DNA from 2 places in the Paenibacillus sp. FSL R5-0810 genome. Region 2 is predicted to be linked to the other one. Evidence: riboswitches for the same ligand, from Rfam matches in the RefSeq annotation. Region 2 holds a riboswitch; the other holds the start of a gene.

Region 1 (6,314 bases), 3.3 Mb from region 2:
CAGCGGTCTTCGTCCGACCCTCTCGATAATGCTGCCTCCGATCAGCCGCCCGATCAGCGCCCCCACCACGAAGATACTGGAAGCAAAGCCGGCCATTCCAGTCGATGCATGGAATTCCTCAGCTGCATAAGTGGGCATAATAACAACCAATAGATAAAAACAAAGAAAGAGCAGGAAATTGACGCCGAACACAATCAAAAAGTCCTTGCTCCATAAACGATCTTGGGAGTTTTCTTGCTGCAAGTTAATCACCTTTTCTTATAATGTTATCCCTGACTGTCTCCATGACACGGATGACGCTGGCTTGTTCCTCAGCGGAGACACCTTCCATAATCTCCATCTCGTAGTCATCGAATAATTGACGAATCTGCAACGCGACATCGATGCCCTTACTTGATAAACGGATTCGCTTCTCCCGCTTGTCCGATGCCGGGATCTGCTCCACATAACCCAACTTGATCAATGCGTTCACCGTTCTAGTCACCGTGGGCTTCTCTACATACAAAACTTTGGACAATTCCACCAAGGTCATCGATTGGTTCGCGTCCAGATAATACATGATCGACCACTGGGCATAATACAGCCCAAAAACCTCGAGCCGCCGGTTCAGTTCATTGACGAACGGGCGGTACAGTCTGAAGTACTGCTGAAAAAAATGTCGGTGGGTGCTCATGGGGAAACCTCCATCCAATTGGTTACTCAAGGTAACTATTTGATTATAGAGTAGTGTTCCGAAAATGTCCAGACATAATGTCTGGTATTCTGATCCTTTTACTCGACGATGCATCAGTTCACCTAACAATGCCCATCGACCGTTTTTCAACACAGGTTATTCAGAATATATTCAGATTCATATGATTTAATTGGTATATTCCATCCGTCTTCTAGACAGATATTACAGGATTTGTGTGGTGAGGATGAATTGACGTTATCGGAAATACAACAAGAAGCGCTGGAACAGGCCAAGAAGCATGGGAGACTTGTCCGCTGGAAGAAAGGCGGATACTGGACGTATGAGGGTGTCTTGACGAAGGCAAGCGGTGATTCGCCATCTGTACCCAACTTGGAATGGTATTGCCGAACCAATACGATTTTCGCGCTTGTTAGGCGCGGGTACATTACAATGGATAATTGGAGCAGCTGTTCGCTCGTACAGAAAAATGATTGAATCCAAGCACCTGACTTGAAATGGCTTCCCTTAAAGCTGGAAGCACCATATCTTTAAGCAAATAACCCCAGAAGGTCGAGAATCGACATCCGGGGTTCTATTTTTTATGGAGGACTTATTACTCATGGCTTGGTTTATTTAACTTTGCGCACTTTCTATTGATCTCTTCCTCATGGCTTTTTAATTCCATGTAACGGACAATCAGCTTATCGAACGACTGCGAAAGTGCGACAACATCTTGATGTACGAATTCAAGACTGCCGGCCATTCGCTCAAGTTCCCTCCTGAGATATTCGAGCTCGTCGGATACATGCTTCAGTTCGTTCTCTATAGAAACCATCACATCCACCCACCCCCATCGTAGCAAGTGATTTATGACAGCTGCCAACGTTTTTGCGGCAAACCTTCTCAAACAGAGAGTTGATCGCTCATTCCTAAACGAACAAACCGTTAAAGCATGCTCCTCTTCATGAAATGTTGAAGGCTACCCGATTCAGTTTCTGCAGCGGCGTCAGGTCAGCAGGGTTATCTAAAATAAACAGTTCCCTATTCAATCGTTGTCGCATGGCGGATCAGAGGTTTCCGTCGTATTCGGCCAATTGCAGGGATCGTGGTTGCATATGAGCGTCCACAACAGCCTCTGCAGCTTCGCGTCACCACCCTTTCGATGGGTTTGCGATAGATTGTACGAATTATGAATTAGTTTAAATTTTAACTATCTGTCATCAGTGGCTTGCCTATAATTATAAAATTTTACTTTAATAAATAAAATACCCATAATTGGGTAATTAGTGCTTGTGTATTGCCTATATCTTCATGTAAATTTTCTTAGGAATGCCCCTTTATGATTGACTCTCGTTTTGGCGTATATCTTTTTGATGAAAGTACGGACCGTGCTTTGACTGATTCCATAAATATCCGCAATTTCAGGCACGTTTTTATTTTCCAGCCATTCGTAGGCGATTTCTTTCTCGCGGTTTGTTAATTCATATTGGTCAAAGAGTGAGTAGGTCAGCTCTTTTTGTAGCATGGGATCCTTTTGGGGTAACTTTTCTTCAATATTTTTGGCCAGATGTTCAATGAGGGGCAGTACAAATGTAACCTCGTGAAAGTAATGAAAACAGAGGCTGAGGTAGCCTATAATAACATGATTTATTCGTATTGGCGTGCAAACGCAGGACAGCTCTGCAAACAATTTATTGCTGTGCTCGGCGCCGATTACGACTGAGACCGATTGATTTTCCATGGATAACGCAATGGCATTGATTCCCGCCTTGTTCATAGCAGAAGATGTTCCGATTTTCAAATGATTTCTTTCAAAATAACCTTTTAACAGCTCCGTCCCGCAATAATCGATAACGGTTCCCTCTGGGTCCGCAATCACAAATAAATAAGGTATAGACAGCAAATCGTTCATATTCCTGGTTTCCTCTTGCAACAGATACAGGATTTCTTTTCGCTCGATCAGCCTTTCTTTAATTTCAGAGATGCTGAGGATATTAGGAAAATGATCGTTTACTTTCAGCAATGTTCTTTGGCCCATTATTTTCCCTTCTTCCTTGTTAAGAATAAGTGATTAATAATGAAATCGATCTCCTATTTATCGCCGCTGTGAAGATTCGGTAGCTCTTAGCGAAAAATAAAAAACCTCCATCCATGAAGATTACCATAGCAAAATAGGACGGAGGCTTCCGTCGTATTCGGCAACTGGCTGGCATCACGTATCTTAGCAGATTCGCATTAGCCCCTATAGCTTTGCGTCGCCACTTTTCAGTGGGTTTGCTATTATCGTACGAAACGATTCGATTGGTTTGCTGTCAAAGACGCTGCCGCATGAATATTCCTTGTTATCCGCTGAGAGTCGAACTGCTGTAGTTATACCGCGCTGCGGGAAATCATGTTCCGCATCATTCACCTCCTTTCAGGCAATTGACCGTAACTTTTAAGGAACAGGCAGTTACTGCAGGAGCCTCCCTATAAAAATTTGTGAACAACAAATAGCCTCCGTCAGCTTGTAGACATAGGTAGTAACTAGCAAGAAGTGACGGAGGCTTCCGTCGTATTCGGCAACTGGCTGGCATCGCGGTTCTATGCAGAACCCCATTAGCCCCTATAGCTTTGCGTCGCCACTTTTCAGTGGGTTTGCGATTATCGTACGAACGATTCAATTGTCGAAAGATACAACATATAGTTCTGAATGAATGACCTAATCAAACTATAACTTACATTGTTTTTCATTGAATATAGGCTTCATGACTCAAATTCCCGACAATTTCCTGCTGGATTTTGTAATTTTTTGTCACAAAGTAACTAGCAGAGCGTGTAATATGTCAAAATAACCAGCTTCTCCATGATTTAAAAAAGCTTTGCCGCTTCGGCTGCCCGCCGAAGGCCTTCCTCAATGATTTCCTCGCTTCGATCCCGGAATTGATTATGCCCCTCAATGATAATCGTAGTAATGTCGGTAATCCCGAACACGTTGAGATGATTTTTTACGAAGCTGACCGCCATCTCGGATGGATCGCCCTCCGCATAGATCCCGCCTCTAGCATTCAGCAGTGCTGCTTTTTTGTCACCCAACAGACCGACCAAGCCCTGCTCCGTATATTTGAACGTTTTACGCGGATGATGCATGTAGTCCAGGTAGGCATGCAGCACTGCAGGAACCGTCAGATTCCAGAGCGGGAAGGCAAACACCAATTTGTCGGCGGCAAGAAATTGCTCCAAGTGCCGGTTGACGATGTCCCGAACGGCCTGCTCTTCCTCCGAAAGCTCCATGCCCATGGCTGACTTGAAATTCCCGCTAATCATAATGTCGTCCAGAAGGGGAATGCGTTCCTGATACAGGTCGACCTCAACCACCGCATCATTCGGATGTGCCTCGCGGTAGCTATTGAAAAATGCGTCGTATAATCTGCTTGTGACGGCCCCTTGGCGGTTGTTGGCTTTAATGAATAAAGTGGTTGTCATTAGAATCTCCTCCTATATTTCCTATTTGTAATGAATGGACTCGAAAGCATGCGATATCAGCTTCCCGCCGCTCTTATATGACCGTGCTCCGTTTTCCCGAACCGTAGGGAATAGAACATCAGCATGGCGAGCAGCAGCCCGGCTAGCACCAAATAAATATTGCTGTAAACCTGCCCCTCGGCATAGGCATACAAGGGGTTCCACGATACCTCGGAGCGGATATCGAGCATTGTTCCGTACACACCGGAAGCGATCCCCGCCGAAATAAAATTCAGCATCTGCATCAATCCCATCCCGATGCCGGCTTGCTCTTTCGCTAAGCTAAGGGAGACGGAGTTGGATAGTGCAATCATCCCGAACGTCTGCCCGACATTACCTAGAATCAGGAAGAGAGCAACCGCGACGGCTGAAATGGCGGAGAACGTGGATAAGAGTACAAAGCAAGCGACCAACATAATCATGGCGGTTAGAAACAGATCCGTGTTCCCTTTGGCATCGGCCAGCTTTCCCCCTGTCTTCCCGAGCAGAGCGGAGGCCGCGGCGGCCGGCACCATGACAAATCCGATCCAACCTGGAGGCAGCGCATGAATCTCTGCCAGCAGCAACGGGCTTAGAAAATGCAGCGCAAAGGCCGCGCCGCTGAACAGAAACATGATGACAAGCCTAACCGAATACTCTTGATTCCGGAACAAAACCGGGCTCACGAACGGGACGGATGCACGATGAATCCGGACAATGAACAACGCGGCTACCAGCAGTCCGGCTAGCGGAAGCCACCAGATTCCGTTCGTTATTCCCAGCAGCAGACAAGTGATCGCGACAGCCAGCAGGCCGCCTCCCAGCAGGTCGAATGATCCTGGAAACTGAGGGTCTTCGTCCTTCAGATATTTCCGGTAAAAAGGAAGCGTGATGAGAATCAGCAAAGGGATGCTGAACAGCCAGCGCCAATGAGCAAAGCCGGCCACTAGCGAGGACACCACCGGCCCAAGCGCGCTGCCGATGGACAATCCAATAAAGGCTGTCGCCATGGCTGCTCCTCTTCGCTCCGGCGGGAAGTAGCGAATCGGTATAAGCGTTGCCGCCGCCGGTATCGCCGCCGCGCCGATCGCCTGAAGGCATCTTGCGGCAAGGACCATCCAGAATGCCTGGGAGACGAGGCCGACCAGAGAGCCGGCCGCGAACAGCAGCAGACCGAATGACAGCAAATTTTTGAGCTGGTAGCGTTCCGTCAGCTTCCCGTACAGAACCGTGCCGATCCCGTACAGCAGGGAATACGAGGAAGTTACCCAGCTAACCTGAGCGGTGCTCAAGCTGAATTCCTCCCGCATGTCCGGCAGGACAAAGTTAAACATCAATCCGCTCATAGCGGACAGACACAGCGTGAACATGAGGACACGCATCAGCTTCCGAGTCTCCATTAAAGCTTCACCCTCCTTGTGAGTAGAAAATTTTAAACAGCGAGATTAGCATGTCTGTCAGTACTTACTGACGTATGCTTTGAAAAAAACTAGGGGGTTAACGCCCTAGCAAAAATCCGCACACTCTCCTCAATAAAGTCATCCAGCGTTACGGAAGGAAATATCTCCTTGGAATCCAGCTCGTTCATGAACGCGCCAAAGTTCATCATCATAAACGAGATCGCCCGCAGCTCGGGATCTCCGGCAACCAGCTTCCCCTTCTCCGTCATGATCGTAAAATATTTCGTCAACACGTCCAGAAACTGCTTCGGATGCTTGCTGGTCATCTCTCGAAGTCCCGGGAGATGATCACTCTCCTTGATGCTGATCGTGATCAGCTTGCGGTTCCGGATCATCAAGTCATGGTACGTCCGGCTGATCAGAATCAGATCCGCAGTAAGCTCTCCCGTGAGCTTCTCCGCGAAAAGCTTCGTCATTTCTTGACCGTAATGATAGCGTTCGAACGCCATCTCCAGGAGATTTCGCTTGCTGCCGAACTTTCGGAATAGAGTCTTCTCGCTGAGCCCGGCTGCCGAGGCAATCTCCTGCGTCGTGACGCCGTTGTAGCCCTTCCGGGATATCAGATCGATTGCGGCCTGCAGCAGCTTGTCGTCACTGCTTATATGTTGATCTCTACTCATGAAAGTCCCCCCTTCCTACATGAATGTCAGTACTGACTGTCATTCGATGGACTTATCATATTTTACATTGTCTGATTT
Region 2 (6,314 bases):
CATCCTGATGCAAAGCTATACAAACGCATCCCATTCCAACTAGAGTAGGAGGTGCTGACCGTGGTCAGAGATCGGACGTTCGGCAACCGCGTGACGGATATTATACTGATTGTTGTCCTGATAGGCATAACTTTGTCTTGCATCCTGCCGATCTGGTACACGCTCTCCCTTTCGCTTAGCTCCAACTCAGCCGCTGCGGCCGGCAAAGTCTGGCTATGGCCGGTCGATTTCAATCTTAACGCATATGCCCAGATTCTCAATGACAATCAGTTCTTCCGGTCCTTCTGGATCTCGACCCAGCGAGTGCTGCTGGGGGTTTCGCTCAACTTTATCATGGTTGTGCTCATGTCTTATCCGCTCTCGCGGACAGCGAAAGAGCTCAAGGGGCGCAATGTGTTCATGTGGATTCTCATTTTCACGATGTTATTCAACGGCGGCCTGATCCCGCTTTATCTGACGGTCAAAGAGCTCAACATGCTAAACAGCATCTGGGCACTTGTCCTGGTCGGCGGTGCGCAGACCCTCGTCTTCAACGTCATCCTCACGATGAACTTCTTTCGCAACCTGCCCAAGGAGCTGGATGAAGCCGCCCTGGTCGACGGCGCGGGACCATGGTACATCCTGTTCAAGATCTACATCCCGCTGGCCGTGCCGGTGCTGGCGACCGTCTCGCTGTTCAGTATCGTGTATCACTGGAATGAATTTTTGTACGGTCTGATCTTCATGTCCCGTGAACAATTCTATCCACTCCAGACGTATATCCAGCAGCTTGTCGTCTCGGTCGATCCATCGACGATGTCTGAGGACCAGTACCGCCGCTTGTCGGAGTTGTCCAACCGGACACTCGATGCCGCCAAGATCTTCATCGCGATGCTGCCCGTCCTCATCGTCTATCCGTTCCTCCAGCGCTTCTTCATTCACGGGATTACGCTGGGTTCGGTTAAAGAGTAGCTTACCCACCCAGGACAACAGATTATAGAGATCTATGCCATTCTCTTTACGTTTTAAAGTAAAACATACTGAAAATAGGGGCCGTTCCACATGATCTTAGATCTTGAGAAACGGCCCCTTTTTGCGGCTATGGTGCGCCGGGTAGACAATTCATTCCCGTATAATCGCTTCGGTTATTGGAAACGGAGTCCTCCCGTCCATCATTGGTGCTGACTGTACATAAAGGATCGACGGATTTGGTCAAATATGCGGTCTCGATTTGCACGGCATCCTTGTCCAGCCAAATCTTATTAAGCATTTGCTTTCGATTCATTTATCGCTTCGTGTCAGTTAACGAGCATCGGACGAAGAAAATCAGGGTCCGGCAGAGCTTTTTTATCGACTTTCCCGTTAGGGGTGAGCGGCAAGCTTTCCACTTGTACTACAAGAGAGGGCAGGAAATATTCAGGTAAATTTCGGGCTAAATACGCCATCACTTCCGTTTCGGACAACACCTGTTTCGCAACAAAATACGCGCATATTATCGGATTTCCACTTCTGTCGGCTTTGATGGCTACCGCGGCTTTCGAGATTCCATTGTGTTCCAATAGCCGAGTCTCGATTTCTCCCGGTTCCACTCGATACCCTCGGATCTTCACTTGATCGTCGATTCGCCCGATCATTTCGATATTGCCATCCGGCAGCCACATGGCCAAATCCCCCGTTCGATATAACCGTTCCCCAAGGAGCGGATGTTCCACAAACTTGGCTTCTGTCAATTCCAGCCGGTTCACATACCCCCGCGCGATACCGTCTCCTCCGACGCAAAGCTCTCCCACTACTCCGATCGGCTGAAGATTTAACTGTTTATCAAGGATATAAGCGGAGGAATTGCATATTGGTCTGCCAATTGGAATGGCGGTTTCGAAATCACGTTCGATCGGGAAATAAGTGGAGAACGTCGTGTTTTCCGTCGGACCGTACATATTGATCATCCGCAGATCGGGGCACCTCTTCCTTACGGCATTTACGTACTTCGGCGATAACGCTTCTCCGCCGATTAGCAAGGTGTCTACCGTACGAAAGACGCCCGGATCCAGTTCGGCCAGATTATGGAACTGAGCCGTAGTCAGGAACCAAGCCGTAATAAAGTGGTCGATGATGGTTTCCTTCAATTTGTGAATGTCAAATGAGTCCGTGTCATTCATCAAATACAAGGTAGATCCGTTCAAAAGGGATCCCCAAATTTCAAAGGTCGACGCATCGGACGCAATTTTACCGGTTTGCAAAATCCGATGCTCCTTGGAAAAGTTGAAATAATTGGTATTCTTGACCAGGCTTACGATGTTGCGATGTTCAACCATGACCCCTGTCGGAGTCCCCATTGATCCGGAAGTATAGATGATATACGCTAAACTTTGCGAGGTTACAGCAGATATCGTATGGGAACCGTTGTCGAGGTTTTGCTGCGCGTTGTCCCAATAAATTACTTTTCCTTTAAATGCAATGTCAGGCTTCCAACTGGAAGGGGCCAGCAAAAATCCCGCCTGACTGTCCTCGAGCATATATTCGATTCTTTCACGCGGAGAATCGGCTTCGATGGGCATATATGCGCCGCCCGCTTTCAATATGGCTGTAAGCCCGACAATCATGCTGACAGACCGGTCCGCGATAATGCCAACGACGCTCTCCGGCCTAACGCCGTGATACTGCAGTGCTTTTGCAAGCTGATTCGCGTGTTCGTTCAATTCCCGATAGGACATCCGATGTTTCTCGGTCATGACCGCCGGGCGATCGGGGTTTAAGCGCACCTGCTCCTCAAACAAGTAATGGACCGTTTGGCCGGAAGGATAGTCCGTCTTAGTTCTGCTGAAAGCCTGAATCTGTCTCTCCTCTACTTCCGACATCATGCGTATGTCGGCAATCGCATTCTCGGGGAAATCAAACACTTCATGCACAATTCGGCTCAAATGGCCGCCCATCTGCTCGATCGTTTCTTTTCTGTACAACCGGGCCGAATATTCAATGTGCATCATGATAGATTCCTTCTTAAAAGCCGTCAAAGCAAGCTCAAACGTCCCCAACTGATCGGATTCATAAGGAGTGGTATTGGCACTTTGCCAAGTAAAGGCCGCTTTGATGAACGGATTGCCGTTCAGATTCTTTCGCATTTTCCGATCCTCGAGTGCTTGCATCGTGGTATGCTTGACCTCTAACAGAAACTTACCTAATGGCTTATGTACAGTAGGAGAGTAACGTATAGGAAACATCTGTCTTTCCAACAGATACCCGATTACAGGATCATCCTCGCCGGTATATTTGGCAAGCAGAATCGCATAACAAGCCATAAGTGCCATATCCACAGTTATTCCGAAATTGAACGCCAGTTCATGGAGTTTTCGGGTCGTTGCAAAATCAAGGGAAAAACTAACCCGGTTTCTTTCATCGTTGGTCCATCCCCCTCTTGGCAATTCGTCAATTGTTACTTCACTTGTCGTTTGTTCCATGACCATCTACCTCCCGGATTATCGATTCATTAATGTCTGATTGTTAACGAACAGAAAAATCCTCTTAGCATTCTGTAATGAAATAGCGTCCCCCTTCAACACCAGACTAGTTTTTTTGTTATAGCGAAGCTGCCGTTGTTTTTTGGAACGTCAAAAAAACCCCTTTCATCAATTCAAAATAATGAATAAAACGGAGGTTTCCCGTTGTATTCGGCAACTGGCTGGCATTGCGGTTGCAGTAGGTCCCGCATTAGCCCCTATAGCTTTGCGTCGCCACCTTTCGGTGGGTTTGCTATTGTCGTACAAAAATAGTATTTAATTTGTAAACCATGATTATATTATGTATTCGATTTACATTTACTGTATCTTGTTTCCAATTGAAAATCGATAGGTCTTTTGTTCAATATTGTGTTTCAAGAATGGTTTTGATGATATTGATAACCATCATATAACTCTAGGTCGCGATAGTTAATTTTTACTAATTTTATCTGTGCGCTGTTTCACCAAACTTCACCTAACTATGTATTATCGCTATTTTTAACAGAAGACAGGGATACGTTATTACTAATAAAAATCGATTAAGAACAGAGGCTTACACACGTTTTTTGTCCCTCGGCAGAATTCCACAAATTACGCCCTTACCCTAATAGAAGCGGTATTCATTGTCCTAAATCCCTGTGTATTCTTCTGTTGTTACTTGGATATTGGACGATGGTTAATCAAGACAATAGTTCTATTTTTCAATGTCGAACCTATATCCATTGCCCTAATTACGACAACGGAAATCATTATAGCCAATAACTTTTGTCGCTTGTCCTCCGGGACTAAAATACCGTTTTATAACTAATTAGGACAACTTCCATCCGACGCGAAAACTTCCATAATTTCAACTCATTTGGTAATTCCATTCTTCAAGTTCGCTGTCTAATGGATCACTGGGATCACTGGACAATAAAGCAAAGAGCCGTTGTCCAGGACAACGGCCTCATATTGCTATCTGTCATGAACAGTTTTAAAAAGGTCCGGTTATTTTTACCTTGATTTTATTAGATTCAACGGTTACCCCGTTTAATGTAATTCGAATCGACAACTCGGCCTGCCCCGGTTGCTTGGCGATAATCTTTCCTTTTGGATCGATCTCCGCCTTATCCGGACGGCTGCTCACATACTCAATGTGAGCGCCGGATAACTCCTTAGTATTTCTTCCTCTCTCAAGGAAGACTTCGTAAGAATAACGGACTTCATCTCCCGGGTGAAGCTGGAGCGATTCGGCCTCAAGCTGTACTTTGTCTAGTTGTACGACTAAATTAGGGTCGCTGTACTTCATCAGCTCGCTGCCGTATTTGAAATACAAGTTGCCAAAGTCGTCCTGTGCCAGCTTTTCCGCATTGCTTTCCAACAAGATGGAAAGTGCTTTGCTTGCTGCATCGATTTTGAAGAGCTTGCTCGTGTACGTACGGTCGGCAACATATCCCGTAAAAATAGTCCCATACACGTTGCCGTCGGTTCCAACGGTCAAGCGAGGATTGCTGTGCGTATAATCCGCGGCTGGAAACAGGTCGTTGCTGTAAATAACTTCTCGGCGCTCCGGATCATAAATGAACAGAGCCCCTAATGCCATTCCCCAAACGTTACCGTCCGGCCCCCATATCAAAGACGTTACTGCTTTTTTCCCCGGAACAGGCACCTGTTCCAGTTCTACCCGGCCGGATGCTGTATCGTATATGGCAAGCTTTCCCTCTCCGCCGGTCATGGCGCCTGTGCCCATGAAGAGCTTTCCATTTTTGTAAAGCAGCGAATTGATCGAATGGCCAGCAATGATGTCCCGTTTCACATCAAACTTCCCGGTATCCGGGTTGTACACGGTTAGAGCACCGCCTGTTTTGCCTGCAATTGGATAGGAACCGATGTATAGCAGGTTTTCTTCCTCAACCCCGAGCATTGCTACAGGCCGGTCTTGCTCCAAACCCAACTGACCAAGCCGCAGCGGGTTATTCGGTTCCGAAGGATCCGTCCGGTTCCAAGGTTTGGCCGGATCGTATTCAAAGATGGTCGCTCTAGGATAAACGCCAAAATACATTTTTTCGTTCAAAGAGCCGAATCCCTCGACTTGGCCGATTTGAGGATAGTGTTTGGTTTCGTTGCGGGTCGGCGAGTAGATCCCCATGCCCCCGCCGGAGATGAAGCCGGCAGACAAGATCTGCCCGTCTATGCTCTTTCCGATGTTAAACAATTCTACGAATTGTGGCGGGAACGGGAGCTCAGGCGTCTCAATCATACCGGTTTCCAGATTGTAATAAAATGCCCTGCCGCTATTTCCGGCCAACCCGACCAAGGTCCAGCCCGGATATTTGGACTGATCCAGCTGTACATAACCAAAAGCGACGCCTGCTCCTTTGACATCCACACCCAGCGAGCCGTAAGCTCCCGTATTCACGTCGTATGAATAAAGGGACCACTGCTGCGCGCCTCCCGGAAGGGTCTCGTAATAGGTGTAGAATACCGTTTTGCCGTCTGGCGCTAACGGTGAGAATCCTCTGGCGTTATAGGCCGTATTTTTATTTACGATCCAGCTGGCAGCATCAGGATCATAGACGAACATAACGGGTCCCGGATCCACGCGTACGAATAATTTGCCCCCTGCATACTGAAGGTCATAAACCGAGGTCATGCCATTAAACTCAGGCGGATGAAGCGCGGTGGATGTTCCGCTTGCGAGATCGTATTTATAAAGCTTGGCGACATCGGCGCCCCCCACATAGATCGCTTGGTGATCGGAATCGTAAGCTAGGCTGCGGATATGCGACTCTTTCGATGATGACTTGAAGGATTTAAGAATTCGGGTCTGGTCGGAAGCGGGATCATATTCAAACAGCG

Evidence for each region. Region 2 has a riboswitch for cyclic di-GMP ahead of MKX76_RS09205 (non-ribosomal peptide synthetase). Riboswitches for the same ligand answer to the same signal wherever they lie in the genome.
Region 1: it holds a riboswitch for cyclic di-GMP, as region 2 does, so the genes downstream of both, MKX76_RS23835 (helix-turn-helix transcriptional regulator) here and MKX76_RS09205 (non-ribosomal peptide synthetase) in region 2, are expected to answer to the same signal.

Annotation. Positions count from the first base shown of each region.
Region 1 covers NZ_JBBOCF010000001.1:5,366,529-5,372,842, reverse strand. Annotated here, with positions in the region: gene MKX76_RS23855 (MFS transporter) at 1-252, opposite strand, end outside; gene MKX76_RS23850 (MarR family winged helix-turn-helix transcriptional regulator) at 245-673, opposite strand; gene MKX76_RS23845 (hypothetical protein) at 923-1,168, shown strand; gene MKX76_RS23840 (aspartyl-phosphate phosphatase Spo0E family protein) at 1,287-1,508, opposite strand; gene MKX76_RS23835 (helix-turn-helix transcriptional regulator) at 1,983-2,711, opposite strand; cyclic di-GMP riboswitch class I at 2,868-2,962, opposite strand; cyclic di-GMP riboswitch class I at 3,231-3,325, opposite strand; gene MKX76_RS23830 (FMN-dependent NADH-azoreductase) at 3,524-4,138, opposite strand; gene MKX76_RS23825 (MFS transporter) at 4,195-5,556, opposite strand; gene MKX76_RS23820 (TetR/AcrR family transcriptional regulator) at 5,646-6,236, opposite strand.
Region 2 covers NZ_JBBOCF010000001.1:2,044,946-2,051,259, forward strand. Annotated here, with positions in the region: gene MKX76_RS09195 (carbohydrate ABC transporter permease) at 61-951, shown strand; gene MKX76_RS09200 (hypothetical protein) at 1,079-1,264, opposite strand; gene MKX76_RS09205 (non-ribosomal peptide synthetase) at 1,278-3,437, opposite strand; cyclic di-GMP riboswitch class I at 3,647-3,741, opposite strand; gene MKX76_RS09210 (hypothetical protein) at 4,450-6,314, opposite strand, start outside.